DNA from 3 places in the Paenibacillus liaoningensis genome. Region 3 is predicted to be linked to each of the others. Evidence: riboswitches for the same ligand, from Rfam matches in the RefSeq annotation. Region 3 holds a riboswitch; each other region holds the start of a gene.

Region 1 (6,448 bases), on a different contig from region 3:
AGTTGATCTGTGCTGTAAGGCAGGCCAAGCGCCGCAATTACCTGCTCCAAAATCAGTGGATTTTTCAAAATAACATTATACGTATCCATCAACTTGAGACTGCCTTGAATGGAAGTGAAATTATCACTTGTCTCTTGTGAGGTTATTACAATTTCAGCCGTTGCCTTATAAGACGGAGGACTTTGCATTTTCACATAGCCCACTGCGACTGACAGCAGCAGTGCCGGAATAATGACAAACGGCAATCTGCGGATGATCAGCTTAACCATTCTGTGTATTTCCAAATCTCTCATCCCCTTGCAAAACAATCATTCGCCCGTCATAGCCTGGCGTTCATTCCTATTCAGACTGTCTATGACTTGGAGTTCGCTTCTGCTGGTACAATGCCAGAACGCAGCTCCTTGCTTGGCGGTATGCTGCTGGACTCCCCCAGCAGCAGGCTTAAATCAAAAGCTTCATCGAATACAATGGCCGCTGTCATCTTATTGCGTTTGGCCCAGCTTACGCGGATAAGACGACCGTTTGCCTCGAACGCCGAGCCGATAATTTGCAGCCTGACCTTCTTGCCTTCATGCATCGCCGCCTTCTGCGGGAGCTCAATTCGGCAGCCCGTGTAGCTAATATCAAGCAGCTGTGTCCGGTAGCGCTCTTCTTGATCGACCACGATCGAAGCGCGCCGCTTCAGCCTAACTCTCGGGGACTTGCGATTTATCGACTTATAGGTGTACTTGAAGTTAGAAAGATAACTGGTCACAGAAGTCCATACGCCCGCCTGGAAAATGCCCTTAACGAACTCATCCGCACTGCCATATACTTCAGCAAGCCATTTGCGCTCCTCATCAATGTTGCTCCAATGAAGCTTGAAGCCCACCTGAAATCCGGAGCCATGCTTATCATAAAATATTTTTTCGGCAGCTACGCGTATAGCGTCCTGGGATAACGGAATATCCAGCTCCATGCGCTCTGGGAGCGGCAAAATCGAGTCCGTATAAATACGGCAGCCTGTCTCGCTAATATCCAGTGTCCTGACGTTTTCCATCTTCAGCTCTTCATCATCCATATAACGAAGCGTGAGCGGCAGCTCCTTGGCAAAGCGTTCCGCCTCCCGCATGCGCGGGCGTTCAAAACCAAGCAACAGCGCGAGAAGCAGGAATACTCCGTTATAACCGAGCCAAAATAAATTAATAAGCATAGGCTGCAATTCATTTTCTCCTGCACCCGCAATACGCCCCACATTTAAACCCATCAGTACAATCGACAGCGCAAGCAGAACAAACAATGGCATCATATAACGATAATTAATAGACGTTTTGTTCTGATAAATGCCTTTCGGCGTCACTTCAAAGGGAATAGCCTTGCGGAAGATTGTTTCCTGAAGGGCTGCGAGGAATAGCGTTGGCGTCATGGCCGTCTCGTAAACATTGTTCCAGAACACATTAAGCTTCTTATTCGTTAAATAAGGTACAACGGTAACCGAGAACAAGAAATACGGCAGCCAGAAAATAAGCAGTTGTTTCAAGCTTGTTTCAAGAATCGCCACACCAAAGGTCAAAAAGAGCATAGGAGACAATATGTACATAAAGCGCGTAACGCCAAAGTACCAATACAGCAGGTTGGAGAAATAAAGCAGGCGCTGCATCAAAGATAAACCCTTAGCCTCAAGCGGATTGGACATCCTCGTCGTCTGTATCGTGCCCCTTGCCCAGCGGGCCCGCTGTTTGATTTGATCGGATATGGACTCAGACGTTAGTCCTAGTGCCAGCACCTCATTCAAGCAATAAGAATCAAATCCATTGGATTGAAGCTTCATCCCTGTAGCCAAATCCTCTGTTATCGTACCGATAACGAAACCACCAATATGGTCAATGGCGCTGCGCCGGAAGATGCAGTTGCTGCCCACATAAATAACAGCGTTAAAACGGTCTCTTCCAGATTGAATAAGCCGCATAAACATATCTTGCTCGTTCGGAATGTTGCGCCCTTGGTAATAGTTGTATTGGAAAATATCTTCGTTGTAAAAAACTTGGGGCGTTTGTACGTAAGCAAGCTTCTCATTCTCTGCAAAAAATCCTACCGTTCGCTGTAAAAAATCCGGTTTTGGCATCATATCGGCATCTAAAGTAAGGAGCAAATCGCCCTTCATCTTCGTCAGCGCATGATTCAAATTACCCGCTTTAGCATGTTCATTTCCGGGACGATCGAGATAATGAACGCCTAAACCTTCGGCTAATTCTCTCATTTCCGCTCGCTTTCCATCATCACACACCCAAATGTTTAACAGATTTTCCGGATAATTCAAGTTTTTACAAGCAAGTATGGTTTTTCTAACCAAGGATGGCGGTTCATTGTAGGTAGCGATCGTAACATCCACAGAATAAAGGTTGTCAGGTAATGGCGCAGGCTTTCTTTCAGTGGGTTTTAGCAGAAGAATGTGGAATAAAACGGATTGAAAAATAGAAATGATTTCAAAAAATAGTAACAACGATCCAAAAATTAATGACCAGCCAGATGGGAGTGTTTGTACAAGTCTCCATACTAGATACACGATCATGATAGCAATGGATAGCGTTGTTAATATGTACCTAGCTTTTGTTTTCAAATAACCCCAATCCTTTGCGCTCTATTTATTCGCCATAATTCCATTCCTTTTCTGACTAATCTACAACATGGATTGACTATACTGTCTAATTTCGCTGTCGATATTTGTTAAATCGGCCGGAAATATGATATTTTTGGCGGCTAAGGCTCAAATTCAAAGTTATCTTATCACAATCCTTGCCCCTTTAAAAGTTAATTTTTCTTCTTAACATTGTAATCTTATTGGCAAAAGTGTAGAAAAAAAGCGAAAAAACTCTAATTTTACGCGGTTTACGCGAAATTAGAGTTTTCTCAGAATACCTATTTAGTATTATATCAGCCAGTGTTTGATAGAGTTGAGACCAGGACTTGACGACTAGCCCAGTCTAATCTATTAAAGCGTTTTTTGCAGCGTTTGGTAAGCGCTCAGGCTATCAGCCGACGAATCGATATGCCAGTCCAGCTCTTTGTTCTCGTTGAACCAGATCAAGCCTTTAATTTGGCTGTACGCTGGCGATTGCACTTGATTCATCGCATCAATAACCCATTCGTTTTTGCTGCCGCCGCTTTCTGTTGTGCCAGTTTCAGCGATAATGATCGGCTTGCTCGAAATGCTTGTCAGCGCTTGGTACGAAGCGTAGAATACGTCGTTAAAGCTTCTCCACGAGCTCCACGATTCTTTCGTTCCAAAGTTGTAGCCATCGATCGAAAGCAGGTCTACGTAAGCATCGCCTGGGTACATAGCTGTAAACGATGCGTTTTTGCCAACATTTTCAGCGTTTACGTTGTACATGAATTTTACATTCGTTGCGCCTTGCTCTCTGAAAATCGTAACGACACGTTGGAATGCCGCTTTGTAAGTCTCGTTTGTGTTAACTGTGCTGTCGCCAACGCCCCAGCCGTACCAGTTGCCATTGCCTTCGTGGAAAATGCGAAGCCAAATTTCAGGGTTTTTGTTAGCTGCTTGCCAGTTAACCAGTTGTTTTGCCGTTTGTTTCAGGTAAGCGTCTACTACGCCTCTATTAATATCAGCAGTCGAATATTCTTTGTAATTTTTATTTTTAAACTCAAGGGTAAGTAGGTTAATCGAACCATTATTATTTACATAGTCCATAAAGCCCTTCCATTCATTAATCCCTTGGTTCGAGTTGACAAAAGTATGTACAACATCTTGGTGTCCACCGATTAGTTGCTCGTAGGCAGCGATGTTGTTCAAGCTTTGGTTCGGCCAAGTGCCGATCCATGCTCCGTTGTAAAAGTTGGTTTGCGCGCTAGCAGGGAGTGCCCAGAGTAATGTCGAAGCGAGCATAAGGAGTGTAAGAGCGAATTTTGTAGTTTTCATAGTAAGTTCCTCCCCCGAGCGAATGATGGTCGTGGTCCGAAGAACACGCCGCACCTTCATCAGGCAAAGGAGGCTATGTCGGGCTTCGGCAGCTGGCGAGCATATCCTGTTAAAGGATGAAGCCCCTATAGCTTTGCGCACATCAGGTTTCCCTGAGTTTGCCTTTTCGTGTAAGCAATAAAAAAAAGATAGTCCCTGCTCCCGAAAGAACAAAGTCTACCTTGATTAATAAAGGAAGAATCGATGTTGAATTCGGTAGCTGGCGAGCATATTCCGTTAGGAATGAAGCCCCTGTAGCTTTGCGCACATCAGGTTTCCCTGAGTTTGCCTTTTCGTTAAACGATCTAGGTATAAAGTACGAGCTAAAGTAATATGGTGCTATTGTACACCTTAAGCGCAAATTTCGTCAATTTATTTTTTCATAAATTTATACAACGAAAAAATATCCATTAAAGTAGCAAATCGCATACACAATATGAAGCAGGAAAAACATCATGAAATAAAACATTTGCAGCGCCTTATTATTTTTCAGCACATCCGCAAAATAAATGTAGAAGGGGAACGCAACCATGACATAACGTGGAATGCTCTGCAAAAATTCGGCGCTGGCGAACGGAATGAGCATAAGCAGCAATCCATAGGCAAAAAACAGCCATTCATGAGCATTACGGCGAATATCTTTCCAGCGCATAATAAGAAAGGCAGCAAAAATGACGAGGACGGCATTCGCGATAATAAAGGCAAGCAGGCCATTTTCCCAGCCGCCATTTCCTGAGAAATAAGGCTTTTGGATAAAATGAATATAGTTCGAGAACGGAGCAACCGTCTTGCGATACCAGTTGATGCTTTGCTCGGTAATCGGAGCCAGCAAATCGCCAGTAAGCCATTTCATGTACAACAGATAACCGGCTAGCGGCAGCGCCGAAATGATTGCATAGCCTAAATACTTCGTGTCCTTCCACTTGAAACGGTACAGCCTGTGTTCGATCAACAGCGTACCCACAACGAAAAACAAGTTGACGAAGCCCAAATTGCGCGTCACAGCGGACAAGCCCCCGAACAGAAACGCGAGAAAATATCGTTTTTGCATCGCATAATAGACGGTCATTAGCGACAGCATGAGGAACAGGCTCTCTGTATAAGGCACGGCATAGAAGATGGCGGTCGGAAAAATGAGCAGCAGCAGCACCGCGACTTGGGCGTGCTCCTGTTTCAGTCCTCTTTTTAAACAAATGCCATAAAAATAAAAAAGTGATACGAGCAAAAACAAATTCGATAAAACCGATCCCACGACTGTCGCATCGTATTTAGAAATAGACTCCACCAAAAAGACTAACAAAGGGTATAAAGGGAAAAACACCCAATTTGCACTAGGATGCGATTCGTTGATGTTATACGTATCATAGCCATTTTCGGCAATTCCCAAGTACCATACGCTGTCAAATTTCCTTAGATCCTCGAAGCTCGGCTTCTTCAGCTGTGAAATATCCGTCTGGATCGAGAGCTGGCTCGATGTGAAATCATGCCCCTGCACGACCGTATAGTCCGGCGGAATTTGATAGTTCGGAAACAGATTCATGCCGAGAAAGCCTGCAAAATAAAGCAATATTCTCGTAATGACAAACAAGGAGAGCAGGAAGATCAAAACTTGCGTATTCGATTTTGCTTTAAGCAGCAGCGATTCCATTCGTCACCTCGTCTCTTGTAATTGCTGCGATTTCGTTTCCGCTGGCACAACGTTATGCAGCACGGTTTCCACGAAGTATTTCGGGCGTTTCTTCGTTTCAATGTAAATTTTGCCGATATATTCGCCAATTAGTCCAATGCACAGCAGCTGAATGCCGCCAATGAACCAAATCGAAAGAATCATCGAGCTCCAGCCGGATACCGTGTTTCCCTGCAAATGCCTGACGAATACATAAAGGGCGAACACGAGGCTCATGACCGACATAAAAAAGCCGACAACCGACACTGCGCGGATAGGAGATACGCTAAAGGAGGTAATGCCCTCCCATGCGAAGATAAGCATTTTTTTCAACGGGTATTTCGATTCGCCGGCGGTTCGCTCCAGACGATCGTAGTACACACTGTCGGATTTGAAGCCGATGGTAGGAATAATGCCACGCAGGAATAGATTGACCTCCTGGTACTCCTCCAGCTTATCAACGATCTTCTTGCTCATCATCCGGTAATCCGCATGATTATAAACGACGTTTACACCAAGCTTAATCATTAGTTTGTAGAAAAATTGCGCGCTGAACTTTTTGAACATCGTATCGGTCGTTCGTTTGTTCCGCACGCCGTACACGACTTCATAGCCCTGCTTGTACTTCTCAATAAACTTGTCGATCACCGTAATATCGTCCTGCAAATCGGCATCGATGGAAATAATGCAATCCGCATACTCCTTCGCCGTCAACAAGCCCGCCAGAAGTGCCCGCTGATGCCCGACGTTCCGGGAAAGCTTCAGCCCGCTCACAAAACGGTTGCTCCGGTGAAAGGAATCAATGAGCGACCACGTTTTATCGC
Region 2 (6,448 bases), on a different contig from region 3:
GTTCAATTACGATGGACTGGACGGAGGAGGCGTCATAGCCTGCGGCAGCCAGCTTGAATTTTTCCATTAGCGTCATGAGTTCGTTGTCCCTTCTATCTTCAAAGTTGTATACGAACATTGTCACGCGCTAATGGCAGGTTTGTCAACCTTTGGCTTGCAGGCTTCGCCGCGCCTTCCTCTAAGCATCCAGCTTTTTGTTCAGCAAGTACAGCATGATGCTCACAAGGATAGCACCGATCACGATTTCAAGCGACATAACGCCCCAGTTTCCAATCGAAATATCGCCTGTTGGAGACACTAAGATAGACAAGCCTTCAGCGGTAGGCTCTGAGACCATCGTGCCGAATAAATTATCGTTAAACAACAATTCCTCCACATAGCTAATGACAAATTGCAGCAGGACGAAGACTGCTATTGCTACCCATGGAAAAAGCTTTTTATTAAAGAGATGCCCTACTGTAATCGAAAAATAGACTGTCAGCATCAAAAATAGGAGCGTCCAAAATATTAAAATAAAAAACAGGACTCCCGTCTCGAAATTAGGCGGACCCAATACATCCAGCAAGGCGCTTGGGGACAGCCATTTAAACAGCCAGACATGAAGCAGCACGATCCCACTCAGCGCAGCCGATAATACGAATTGCAGCAGAAGCGGCGAAGCGATTGTTTTCCACGTGGCCAGCGGCAATAAGCGGCGACCGTACGATTTAAGGTTATGGGAGTACGTCTTTGAGGAAAATATGATCAACATGAAGGCAACGAATAAATAGCCCATGAACATTAATGTAAGCGACAATGCAGGCTGCCAATTACGAGTTGCACTAAAAAAGGAAAGTGCTCCCTGCAAAATAATAAGCGCAGCAGCCGAGCCCATAATTAAATTCGCATTGCGTTTCCAGTCATATTTCAATAAGTTTATCATTCTGAAAATACCTCCCTGAATAGTTCATCTACACTTTTACCATGCTTGGAGCGTATGCTCTCCACATCCTGACGCAGTGAAACTTCACCGTTTTGAATAAAAATGACTTCATCGAAAACCCGTTCAATGTCGGTAATTAAATGCGTCGAGATAAGCACACAGCTGTCTTCATTATAAAATTTAACGATGGCGTCCAAAATTTTGCCCCGCGCGACGGGATCAACACCGCCTATCGGCTCATCGAGCAAATAAAGCTTAGCCTGACGCGACATCGCCAGCGTGAGCTGCAGCCGCTCATTCATCCCTTTGGATAAGGAGCTAATGCGATCATTGCGATCCAGCTTCAAAAAATCGAGCATGCTTCCCGCTTTCTCCTGATCGAAGTCCTTATAAAAGTCACTGAAAAAACGAAGGGCATCCTTCACCCGCATCCACGACTCGGTTACCGGCTGATCCGGCATAAAGGACGTAACCGCCTTCGTCCCGATGCCAATCGGCTCCCCGCAAATTCGAACGCTTCCTGAGGTTGGCTGAATGAGTCCTGCCGCCAGCTTCATGAGTGTACTCTTGCCGCTGCCATTGCTGCCAAGCAGACCAATAATTTTGCCAGCTTCCAGGTTTAAATTAATATTATGCAGCGCTTTTCTCGATCCGTAAGTTTTCGTTACGGCTTGCAGTTCAACTATCTTCTTCATTCGTTTATTCTCCCCCCGCCTATTTCTGATCTTCCTTGCTAACCGCTTCCGTAACAATCGCTACAATGTCATCCTTCTTAAAGCCCAAATCGCGCATCCCCTGAATGAAACGTCCGAGCAAATCAGCCGCCATTTCTTTCTTAATGCTCACAATCGCCGCCTCCTCGCTCGTTACATATCTTCCAAGTCCCCGTCTTGTTTCGACGATGCCTTCACGCTCCAGCTCCTGAAAAGTACGCTGGATCGTATTCGGATTGATTTGCAGCTCCACTGCAAGCTCGCGCACCGAATCGATTTTATCGCCGGGATTAAGCTTCCCGCTAATAATTTGCTGTTTAATGTAGTTCATGATCTGGATGTAGATCGGCTGGTTGTTGTCAAATTCAATCGGCATAAGTCACCTCCGTGTTAATGTGTTAGTGTTATATCTAAATAGTACACTAATATTCTGTTGTTGTAAAGAGTTGGATAAAAAAAAGGCTGCCTCCAATCGCCCACGGGCGCTGAAAGCAGCTATTTCATTGATGCTATTCCATTTTCCAATCCGCTCTAAAGGCTAGCTTACACCTTGAATACAGCCGCTTTTTCACGCAAATTAGTGGAAGAGCCCTGCAGTTTCTCAGCCAGCTCTTGAAGCTGAATCGATACCTCGAATTGATCTTCGGACATACCGCTCATCTGCTCCATTTTGCCATTTACCTCGGAGGAGGTTTGCAGCAGCTTGTCTACTGAGCCAACAATATCGGTAATGCCTTTTGTAATTTCATCAATGCCGACAGAAATTTCGCCCATTTGCTCGGACAATACGCTGCTTTGATTTTCCAGACCATTAAACATTTCGCTAGCCGTCACCGATGCCTGCTTCGTCGTTTCTATCACTTCCGAGAAGCTGCTCAAGCTTTGGCTGCTGTCGGCAAAATCGTTCTGAATAAGCTTAAGCTCCTTCGTAATATCTTTGGAAATGATATCGGTCTGGCTCGACAGCTTGCGAATTTCCTCCGCTACTACAGCAAAGCCTCTGCCATGCTCGCCTGCACGCGCCGATTCAATCGAAGCATTCAGCGACAATAAATTCGTCTGTGTGTTCAAATCCTGAATGCCGCCCAAAAACTTCGTTACATTATTGTAGCGCTCATTGATTCGGTCGAAGGACTCGGTAACTCGGGCAAATTGCTGCACCGTCTGATTCACCATCTGCACAACGCCCTTCATATCGGTGGAGCCTATACGCGATGACTCTCTCATTTCTTTCATGTCGCGATTAATATATTCGGTTGAAGCCGCAATTTGCTGCGAGCTTGCCGATATTTGCTCCGTTACGGCCGAGATCGAAGTTGCATCATCATACTGGGTCATCAAAATCGTTTTGCCGTTGCCAATCTCTTCCTTCACCTGCTCGGAAGCGTTCTGATTGCGAACAATCATATCGCCCATATTGCGCGAGGCTTGCAGAACAACCGTGCTTACATCCATAGTCGAACGAAGGGTGTCACGAAGCTCACTTCCCATTTGCGCCAGCGAGCGGTCAATTTGACCAAATTCATCTTGGCGATCCAGCTTCTCATCATAGGTGAAATCGTTATTTTGATAAGCGGTAATACGCTTCATTAAACCAACGATGCCTTTTTTTACATTCCGGCTTAACGAATACGACATGAGGAACGGCAGTACTGCCAGCAAAACAATATTGATGATAATAATCGTATTGGCAGCTGCAATACTTTTATTTAATGTCTCCTGTGTAGCGACCGTATCCACTTCGAGCCAATTTTCTACCGTTTCATTCGCAAAGCTGAGAACAATCGTATATGTACTGACAAGCTGTTTGACCTTGGCGGAGCGGTCTTCAATGGTTAGCAGGCTGTGATTGCCGTTTTCTTTATTAAGCTGCTCCAGTGCAAGGCCAAACACATTGCCTTGGTTCGAATAGGCGGTGCCGTTATCCCCGTGAGGATATTTTTCATCCAGGTACGCTAGTGTAACCTTCAATTTTTCTACCCGCTCGGGCATCGACTTAAGTGCCAAGTTGATTCCATCGTCGCCGGTGCTGCCGTTTTCTACGGCATCAATCATCGAAAGCAGCGTGCGCAGCATCGAATCCGATATCCCTTGATATTCTTTTTTGGCCTCCTGAAGCTCATTTGAAGCTTTCACTGCACTTCTAACCGAAGCATTTTGCATAAAAATCCACCCGCCAGCGACGACGTTGAACAAGGTGATTAATGAAGTGATAAACAACAGCTTCGTTGTAACCTTTTGTTTCTTCAAGAAATCAGAAATCCTTGATGTCCATTTTAACCATTTTGCCTCTCTCAATCGGTTAATCATCATTTTCTCTCCATCTCTCCTATTACACTGAAAAAACAAAAGCTATCCAATCACCGCGACGAATTGAACAGCTGAATCAGCCTATAGTCCTGTACCGGTGGTTTGGCTGCCATAGTTCAATACCTTAGGCCCATAACTTTGCGCCCCTATCTTTCAATAAGTTTGCCTTTTTCAGTATGTAATTTTCTATTTATTTCGACACTTTTAAAGTATAATTTAGGAAAACCTTTTTGTAAATTATAAAAAGCGAGATTATCTGACATGATACTTTGAAACTAGTGCCTAACAACGTTATAATATTAGCGAATGCTAGCTATTAATGAGATTTTAGGGGGGACAAGATGGATTTTCGACTAGATTTAATTGAGGATAAAATCGAATTTTTTGAGGCTTTTGACTTACGTACGCTCGAAAAGCACATTGACCAGCAAATTGAAGCGAATAAAGCACTGCTATTACAAGTTCATGCGATTAGTCATCATGCGGTGTTTCATCCCGATCGCGGGAAAATGCTGTACAGCGCAGTCGTTCATTTTAAAGTTAAAAAATAGGCCAATTCGGGCATTTGAACGCTGCCCGAATTTTTTTCAAAAAAATTTAAAAAAGGTATTGCATCCTCCTAAAGTTCTGTGGCATAATACATCTTGTGTCCGATACATAACCGCGCCGTTGTAGCTCAATTGGTAGAGCAACTGACTTGTAATCAGTAGGTTGGGGGTTCAAGTCCTCTCGACGGCACCATTTTTTTCCCGGGACGTAGCTCAGCTTGGTAGAGCACCTGGTTTGGGACCAGGGGGTCGCATGTTCAAATCGTGTCGTCCCGATATTTTATAAGTTGTTTCAAGCAGGCCCTCTAACTTAGAAGGGTTTTTTATTTTTTTCATTAAAAATAAACCGCGCTTAGCTGGAAGTTTTGCTGCCCCCGCTAAGCGCGGCTTTTCTTTTGCCCCAATAGATTCATTAATGATGCTGCCGAATCATCGCCTCTGCGGTGAGCAGCCCTGACATGGCAACCATCGGCGTTCCCCCGCCGGGATGGGTCGTTCCGCCCGCAAACCATAGTCCGCGCAAATCCGCACGATTGGACGGCCGCAAAAACGTCTGCTTTGCTGAATTCGAGGAAATGCCATAGATGGCGCCGCGAAATGCCGACGTATCCCGCTCCAAATCCTCCGGTGTATACAAAGCAAGCTGCTCTGCTTCCCGATCCAGTCCCTCCAAGCCAGCCAGCTGCTTCATCAGACGGCCCTGATAGCGCTCCGCCTCCCGCTCCCAGCTCCAAGCGTCCGACGTATACGGGGCATTCGCCAAAATAAACAGGTTGCTGCCTCCTTCCGGCGCCAGTTCCTGTTCCATATAGGCGGAACAGCATACATAAATCGCAGGATCGGCAGGAGCCTCGCGGCGCGCGAAAATCGCCGAAAATTCCTCCCCATACCTTTCCGGATAAAATACAGTATGATGCAGCAGCTTATCGTAACGTCTGCGTATGCCTGCAAGAGTGACAAAGCCGGACAGAGAAGGCTCGTAAGTTGAAATATGGCGATTCGTCATGGCAGGCCGCAGCTGCTCGCCGAGCAAATCGCGGCATACGGACAGCACATCTCCGTTCGCGAGCACCAGATCGGCTGGCACAAAACCGCATTCCGTCTCTACTCCGCTTACGCCGCCGCCTTTTGCAGCAATGCACTGCACACGCACCGAGGTGCGTATTTCCGCCCCCATTTCCTCCGCAAGCTGGCGCAGACCTTCAACGATGCTGTAGGTGCCGCCTCGAACACCAAAAACGCCAAGCTCTGTCTCGACATGCGGCAGCATCGCGAAGATTGCTGGCGCCCGATCAGGAGCTGATCCGACATAGGTCGCATAACGTCCAAACAAGGCCAGTGTGTTGGGATGGCGAAAATAGCGGCGCAGCAGCATAGCGGCAGCAAGTCCTCCCGGTCCGGCGCCTACAACAGCAACATGCCTGGTCTTCATTTATAGTCTCTTCCTTCCCATGCTAGAATCAGCTTTCTATAAATGCCCGTCATAGACGGCTCGATCCGCAAATTCGCCTGAGCCGCAGCCGGTTATATCGCAAAATCGCTATAAACGGCAAATTGGCCGCCAGCGCGTAGCCTACCATTAAATAGCCATACAAAGGCTCGTTCCAGATGAAAAATAACGGCGCGGGCACGATGGACAGCCAGTGCGTCCATTCGCCTCTGAGCGTTTCCCCCATGTACTCCTGGTAATAGGCTTGGCCGCGCTTAGCAAGCCTTTTCTTCTGGAATCCCCTGCGGAACAAAAAGCTGCCATCCGGCACGCTGTCCTTCCAGGAGCGGATGAACAGCACCTGCTCGTAGAAACGCTCCTCGCCGCTTTTATCAGGCTGCTTCGGCTCTGCTCCTCTGCCGAAGTGCCGCTTCTCCTTGCTGCGCTCCGCTTTGCGCACTGTCCCGCCTGCTCCTGCTCCTGCTTCTGGTCTTGCAAACCAGCGCTGTGGCAAGCTCGTATGAAA
Region 3 (6,448 bases):
GTTGAAGCTGCGCCTGCCTGTAAAAAGGGATGCCTCCGGCCCTCAGCATAATGGGGGCCTTTTCTTACACATTTCGCTCAAGCAACGTCCCCAGTTGCTCTGCCAAGACATGATGGGGGACAGGCTTGTCATTCGTAAACCACCATTCCACAACCCCTACGTAAGCAGAGGCAATAAACCTGACTAGAAGATCTTCATTTAACTTCTCATTCTTCCCTTTGGTTACCTCAACCTCATTCGTTAATTCTTCGATAAACAAGTCGAGAAACCGGCCGCGAAAGTAGGGGGCGCCTTTACTCGCCAGCATCATGGAAAAAAAGGAATAATGAAGCTCAAAGTATTCCGTCCACATCAAAGTGGCTTCGGTAAATTCCAATTCGGCTGCGGATTTACACATTTCTCTTAAGACGTTGATGTGTTCTTCGATAAGCTTGTCCAGCAGATCAAATTTATCCAAATAATGAAGATAGATCGTTCCGCGGCTCACATTCGCCCTATCGGAAAGATCCTGGATCGTAATATCATCAAAATTTTTCTCTGACATCAAATCAATAACCGCTTTTTTTAACGCTTCCTGGGTTTTGAGTATTCTCCGATCCACTTTAGCCAACTGGGAATCACCAATCTTTCTTTAATAATTGACAATGATGATGCAACTGTTCATTACTTAACAAATCCAGCTCATTTAGCAATTGCAGATGTTCGGTGTCTGTTTATAATTATAGACGTGAGTACATTAATGAATCAAGGAATAGTAGAAATTCAATGTTTTTGATGTCCGAAAAACGCATCGGGGATTATACGTAAAAAACGGGGGGAAAGAACAATGGAACGTCTATGGACGAAATCGTTTACGCTCATGACGATAGGAAACCTATTTTTGTTTAATGCCTTTTATATGCTGTATCCGACGATGCCGCTATTCATCACACAGATGGGAGGCAGCGAATCGCAGGTCGGGCTGGCGATGGGCGCGTTTATGCTGTCCGCCGTTATTTTTCGCCCCATCGTCGGCGGGATGCTGGACCGATTCGGCAGGCGCCCGTTTCTCATTTGGGGGCTTATTCTGTTCATCCTGGCAATGTATATGTATAACTGGGTTGGAGGAATTGTTGTGCTGATGGGGCTCAGAATTTTGCATGGGATGAGCTGGGCCGTTTCTACAACCGCCTCAATGACAGCGATTACAGACATGATTCCAGCGGGCCGCCGCGGCGAAGGAATGGGATGGTTCAGCACATCCATGACCTTGGCTATGGCAGTCGGTCCGATGTTCGGGCTCTGGGTGACAGAGAACCAGTCGTACAGCGCTTTGTTTTTAATCGCCGTCGTCCTCTCTGCGATAGCGCTGCTCCTGACGTTAGGAGCAAAAATGCCCTTCCAGCCCAAAACGGGCGTAAGAAAAATAGAATTGTTCGAAAAATCGGTTTTGCCGATTGCGGCATCCGTCTTTTTTCTGTTTATCGCGTATGGGGGCATTACAACATTTGTTCCGCTGTTCGCTAAGTCGATTCAGGTCAATTCCGGCGCATTCTTTCTGGCCTTTGCTGCATCACTGGCACTCAGCCGTCCCATTTCGGGAAAACTTTCGGATCGATACGGAGAGATTTCTGTTATCGTACCAGCCCTTGTCATTACGATTGGCGCCTTGATTGTGCTCAGCATGTCGACCGGCTTAGGCGGTGTGCTTGTTGCGGCGATTTTATATGGCATCGGGTTTGGCTCCGCGCAGCCGTCCCTTCAAGCGGCAACGATACGTCTGGCCCATCCAGAGCGAATCGGAGTTGCCAACGCCTCGATATCGACCGCTAATGATCTTGGCATCGGGCTCGGTGCGATCGTGCTAGGCTGGGTTTCCCAGTACATGAGCTATCAGGCGTTATTCACGGTCAGCGCTTTGTCCGTTGCAATTTCCTTGCTGCTGTTCACTTTATTTGTAAAACGTTTGTTGAAAAATAATGAATAAATGGAGGAACAATCAAATGGAATATGTGAAACTCGAAAATACGGGCTTGGAAGTATCCCGAATTTGTCTGGGCTGTATGGGCTTCGGAGTAGCCGTGCAAGGAGGGCATCAATGGATTATTAATGAAGCAGACAGTCGTCCCGTTATTAAAAAAGCACTAGAGCTTGGTATCAATTTTTTTGATACAGCTAATGTATATTCAGCCGGATCAAGTGAGGCGGTTATTGGACCTGCTTTAAAGGAATATGCAAATCGGGATGAAATCGTGCTGGCTACTAAGTTGAATGGGCGCACGCAGGTCCAAACGGTGCCGGACTTTCTCGAAAGGCCATTATGAGCGAGATTGATAAAAGCCTGAAACTCTTCAGAAAGAACCTGTAACCTCACCTATTGTTGGTGCTACAAAAATATCGCATATTGAGGATGCTGCAGCTGCTCTTTCCATAAAGCTGACACCTGAAGAAATAGCCCAGAAAGATGATCTTGAAAAGAATAAGCGGATCAATGGCTGGACGCCCATTATCTTGTGAATACATATGCCGAACCTTTTAGACAATAAAGGAAAAATCGATACCACAGAAACGCGGTGATGCGTTAAACTGAATGCTTATAAAGATGGCTGTCGAGACCTTCTCGACAGCCTGATGCCGCCTAAATGGCGGCTTTTTTGTTTTAAAATTTTCATAGCGTTACGTATCAAGGAAGATAAATCTGCGCAGGATTATTTCGTTCTAGTCTATCCAAGTTTCGTCTCCTCCCATAGACTTTCATTCTCTTCATATTAATAGGACCCCTCTCCCAAAAACTTTTTGTCGAATGAAAATATAAAAAAATGTAAAAAACGTAACTATTTGCCGAACGGATTGTTTATAGATTAGGAATGGAATAAAACAAACATAAAATGGATAAAGGCATACCTATGGAAACATAGGGACGCAAAGCCATGGCCTAAGGCATCAGACGATGCTACGGTTGACAGGTTGCTGGAAAATGGGAGCAGACTGTCCAAAATCCGGGCAGTTTTTTATTTATCAAAACAAGTTATTGGGGGTAATTTGATGAAACGTTTTTATTATCCATTAACACATGCGCAAAAACGAATTTGGTATACCGAGCAGTTTTACCCCGGAACGAGTATTGCCAATTTGAGCGGTTTTCTCAAGCTTAGATCGCATGAGGGAATGGATTGCCGCAGGAAGGGAACAAAACCGTTGTCCAGCAAAATGGCAAACCAGCCGATTCAGTAGTCAAGCTGGAGGTGATTATGCCGGTAGCTGTAGCTATTAACGTATCACGAACGGTAGGCTGGTTTACCTCCCAATATCCGGTTGTGCTCGACATGAGCTATACGGACGATTTAGCCTATCAAATAAAACGGGTGAAAGAAGATTTGCGCCATATTCCCAATAAGGGAATCGGTTATGGCCTGCTGCGATATTTGGCAACTGATGAGCATAAAGCAGGGCTCACCTTCTCATTCAAACCGGAAATCAGCTTCAACTATTTGGGGCAATTCGACAGCGAGGTGCAAACAGACTTGCTTTCACCATCCGTATACGATATGGGCGCGCAAACAAGCCCGGAATCTGAAGCGCTGTATGCGCTCAGCTTAAGCGGTATGGTAAGAGGCGAACGCCTCGTTGTGTCTTGCGCCTACAATAAAAAGCAATATTTGCGAGCTACGATAGATCAGCTGATGGATCGCTTCCACCATCATTTGCTTGTATTAATTCAGTGTTGCACAGCCAAGACGGACAGAGATTTCACACCAAGCGACTTTACGGCGAGTGAATTGCAGCTCGAAGAGGTCGGAGATATTTTTGACATGCTGGCAGAGAAGTTTGGCTAAGAGAATGAATTTGCGCGCAGCTTAATTTGCTGCGGAATGGATAGAAGGAGGCCTAGCACAGGTGAACGGGATTACTTTTCAGAAGGATCAAGTACAAGATATTTATTTTTTATCGCCTATGCAAGAGGGCATGCTGTTTCACACGCTTCTGCACCCCGGACAGAGCTATTATATGGAGCAACTGGCCATTTCGGTGAAAGGCTCATTTCGCAAAGATTTGCTGGAACAAAGCATGAACGTGTTGATGGATCGGTACGATATTTTTCGTACCGTATTCCTCCACGAGAAAATCAACCGGCCGGTTCAGGTTGTATTCAAGCAGCGAGCGTTCCATGTTCAGGAAATAGATTTATGTGATCAGCCCCAAGAAGAGCAGCAGCGACAGCTTGCTGCCTTCAAGCAGCAGGATAAAATGCTGGGATTTGATCTGTCCAAAGATATTTTAATGCGGACGACCGTTTTTAAGACAGGTGAGGACACGTATGAATGGATATGGAGCTATCACCACATTATGCTGGACGGCTGGTGCTTTGGCATTATTGTAAAGGAGCTGTTTCAGATATACAGCGCCTTGCTGAATCATAAGCCATACGAGCTGCCCGTCTCGAAACCATATAAGGAATATATCAACTGGCTTGGCAAGCAGGATAAGGAGGCTTCGCTTGTCTTTTGGTCGAGCTATTTAGCTGAATTTGAGGGGCAGGAGTCTTTCGCCGAGCAGCGCAGCAGACGCAGGGAGGAAGGTTATTCGTCAGGCGAGCTTCATTTTAAGCTTGGAGAGGAAGACAGTGAGGCTTTCTCTAGACTGGCAAGAGAGCATCAGGTTACGTTAAGCACAGCGATTCAAGCCGTTTGGGCTATTCTGCTTAGCCGTTATCAGCGCAGCAGCGATGTGTTGTTTGGAGCAGTTGTATCGGGTCGTCCCGCTGAGATTAGCGGTGTGGAGAGCATGGTGGGCCTGTTTATCAACGTAATCCCAACCCGTGTTCAGATCGTACCGGATATGACCTTCAAGCAATTAATAACGGAAATGCAGAGACTCTCGGTGCAGACCGAAGCGCATCAGTACGTGCCGCTTTATAATATCCAGAGCCGAATAGGCCAGCAGACGTTAATTGATCATATTGTTGTGTTCGAGAATTATCCGCTTCAAGAGGCTGGCAAACAAAGTGAAGAGCAGAATCTGGGATTTGCGATGGATGACATTCATATTTTCGAAAAAAGCCATTATGATCTTCATTTACTCGCTGGGCCTGGCAAGGAGATGGTGATGAAGCTAGCATACAATGCCAATGTGTATGAAAGCTCCTTCATCAATCGCTTGAAGGCGCAGCTCATCCACATGATTCGCCAGCTCGTGAGGGAGTCCAATAAGCCGCTTGGTGAGCTTGGAATTGTGCCTGAGGAAGAAGCACATCGCTTATTCGCTTTTAACCGTCTGGATGGCCGGGACGGGGAAATGGCAGCAGCAAGCAATATGACGCTTGCTCAGCGATTCGAATGGCAGGTGGAGAATACGCCGGAACATCTTGCCCTTTCTGCTCCAGATGGATTATTTACTTATGCTGAGCTGAACGCTCGTGCAAATAAGCTCGCTTACGTGCTTCGCGGCAGAGGAGTTAACGACGGGACTATCGTTGGTCTGCTCGTTCACCGCTCATCAGATATGATTGCAGCTATATTAGCCGTTCTTAAGGCTGAGGCGGCGTACGTCCCGATCGATCCTGCGTACCCAGAGCAGCGAATCAGCTACATGCTGGAGGATAGCGGAGCGAAGCTGCTGCTCACGCAGTATTCGTTGACAAGCGTTATCGAGAAAGTAGAGTATCAAGGAACCCTTCTGTACCTCGATGAACCAGAGCTGTATAATGAAGCTGCCGCCAGCAATTTGGACACTGAGGATGCGCCAATAAACACATTAGCGACGACTCCCGGAGGCTTGGACAGGCTTGCTTATGTAATGTACACCTCTGGTACGACTGGCCAGCCTAAGGGGGCACTGATCACACATGCCAATATTTCGCGGATTGCGATTAATACGAACTATATTGAAATAACTAAGAATGACAAAGTACTGTCGTTATCCAATTATGCTTTTGACGGCTTCACCTTTGACTTATTCGGCGCATTGTTAAATGGGGCTGCACTGGTGCTTGCTCCAAGCGATACGATTATGCATGCTGGCAAGCTTGTACAGTTCATTAAAGAAGAGAAAATTACGGTCATGTTCGTCACGACGGCGCTGTTCAATCTGCTCGTAGATGAGGAGGATTCGTGGATGAAGAGCATCCGCAAGGTGCTGTTCGGCGGAGAACGCTCATCGGTGAATCATGTACGCAAAGCGCTGCATAGCATGGGACCGGATAAAATCATTCATGTATATGGCCCAACGGAAAGTACGGTGTTTGCGACCTTCTATCCGGTTCATGCGCTTTCGGAGGATATGGCTTCCATCCCCATTGGCAAGCCGCTTAATCAGACTTCAGCTTATATTGTAAATGAGACGGATCAGCTTCAGCCGATTGAAGCGGTCGGGGAGCTTATCCTGGGCGGTGAGGGGCTGGCGCTAGGGTATTTGAATCGGACAGCTTTAACCGCAGAGAAATTTGCTCCAAATCCGTTTGTACAAGGAG

The links. Region 3 has a riboswitch for cyclic di-GMP ahead of AC6B99_RS11890 (condensation domain-containing protein). Riboswitches for the same ligand answer to the same signal wherever they lie in the genome.
Region 1: it holds a riboswitch for cyclic di-GMP, as region 3 does, so the genes downstream of both, AC6B99_RS27590 (glycoside hydrolase family 26 protein) here and AC6B99_RS11890 (condensation domain-containing protein) in region 3, are expected to answer to the same signal.
Region 2: it holds a riboswitch for cyclic di-GMP, as region 3 does, so the genes downstream of both, AC6B99_RS24960 (methyl-accepting chemotaxis protein) here and AC6B99_RS11890 (condensation domain-containing protein) in region 3, are expected to answer to the same signal.

What each region holds. Positions count from the first base shown of each region.
Region 1 is NZ_JCAALU010000020.1:112,683-119,130, reverse strand. It holds gene AC6B99_RS27600 (Wzz/FepE/Etk N-terminal domain-containing protein) at 1-284, opposite strand, end outside; gene AC6B99_RS27595 (glycosyltransferase) at 353-2,551, opposite strand; gene AC6B99_RS27590 (glycoside hydrolase family 26 protein) at 2,972-3,919, opposite strand; cyclic di-GMP riboswitch class I at 4,004-4,092, opposite strand; cyclic di-GMP riboswitch class I at 4,171-4,258, opposite strand; gene AC6B99_RS27585 (mannosyltransferase family protein) at 4,347-5,606, opposite strand; gene AC6B99_RS27580 (glycosyltransferase family 2 protein) at 5,610-6,448, opposite strand, start outside.
Region 2 is NZ_JCAALU010000017.1:4,588-11,035, reverse strand. It holds gene AC6B99_RS24980 (sn-glycerol-1-phosphate dehydrogenase) at 1-76, opposite strand, end outside; gene AC6B99_RS24975 (hypothetical protein) at 179-922, opposite strand; gene AC6B99_RS24970 (ABC transporter ATP-binding protein) at 919-1,617, opposite strand; gene AC6B99_RS24965 (GntR family transcriptional regulator) at 1,637-2,011, opposite strand; gene AC6B99_RS24960 (methyl-accepting chemotaxis protein) at 2,179-3,885, opposite strand; cyclic di-GMP riboswitch class I at 4,039-4,122, opposite strand; gene AC6B99_RS24955 (YrzA family protein) at 4,287-4,496, shown strand; tRNA gene AC6B99_RS24950 (tRNA-Thr) at 4,611-4,686, shown strand; tRNA gene AC6B99_RS24945 (tRNA-Pro) at 4,696-4,769, shown strand; gene AC6B99_RS24940 (phytoene desaturase family protein) at 4,906-5,925, opposite strand; gene AC6B99_RS24935 (glycosyl-4,4'-diaponeurosporenoate acyltransferase CrtO family protein) at 5,975-6,448, opposite strand, start outside.
Region 3 is NZ_JCAALU010000007.1:148,168-154,615, forward strand. It holds gene AC6B99_RS11870 (TetR/AcrR family transcriptional regulator) at 65-610, opposite strand; gene AC6B99_RS11875 (MFS transporter) at 827-1,966, shown strand; partial or broken gene AC6B99_RS11880 (aldo/keto reductase) at 1,983-2,326, shown strand; partial or broken gene AC6B99_RS11885 (transposase) at 2,377-2,514, opposite strand; cyclic di-GMP riboswitch class I at 2,867-2,954, shown strand; gene AC6B99_RS11890 (condensation domain-containing protein) at 3,153-3,815, shown strand; gene AC6B99_RS11895 (non-ribosomal peptide synthetase) at 3,877-6,448, shown strand, end outside.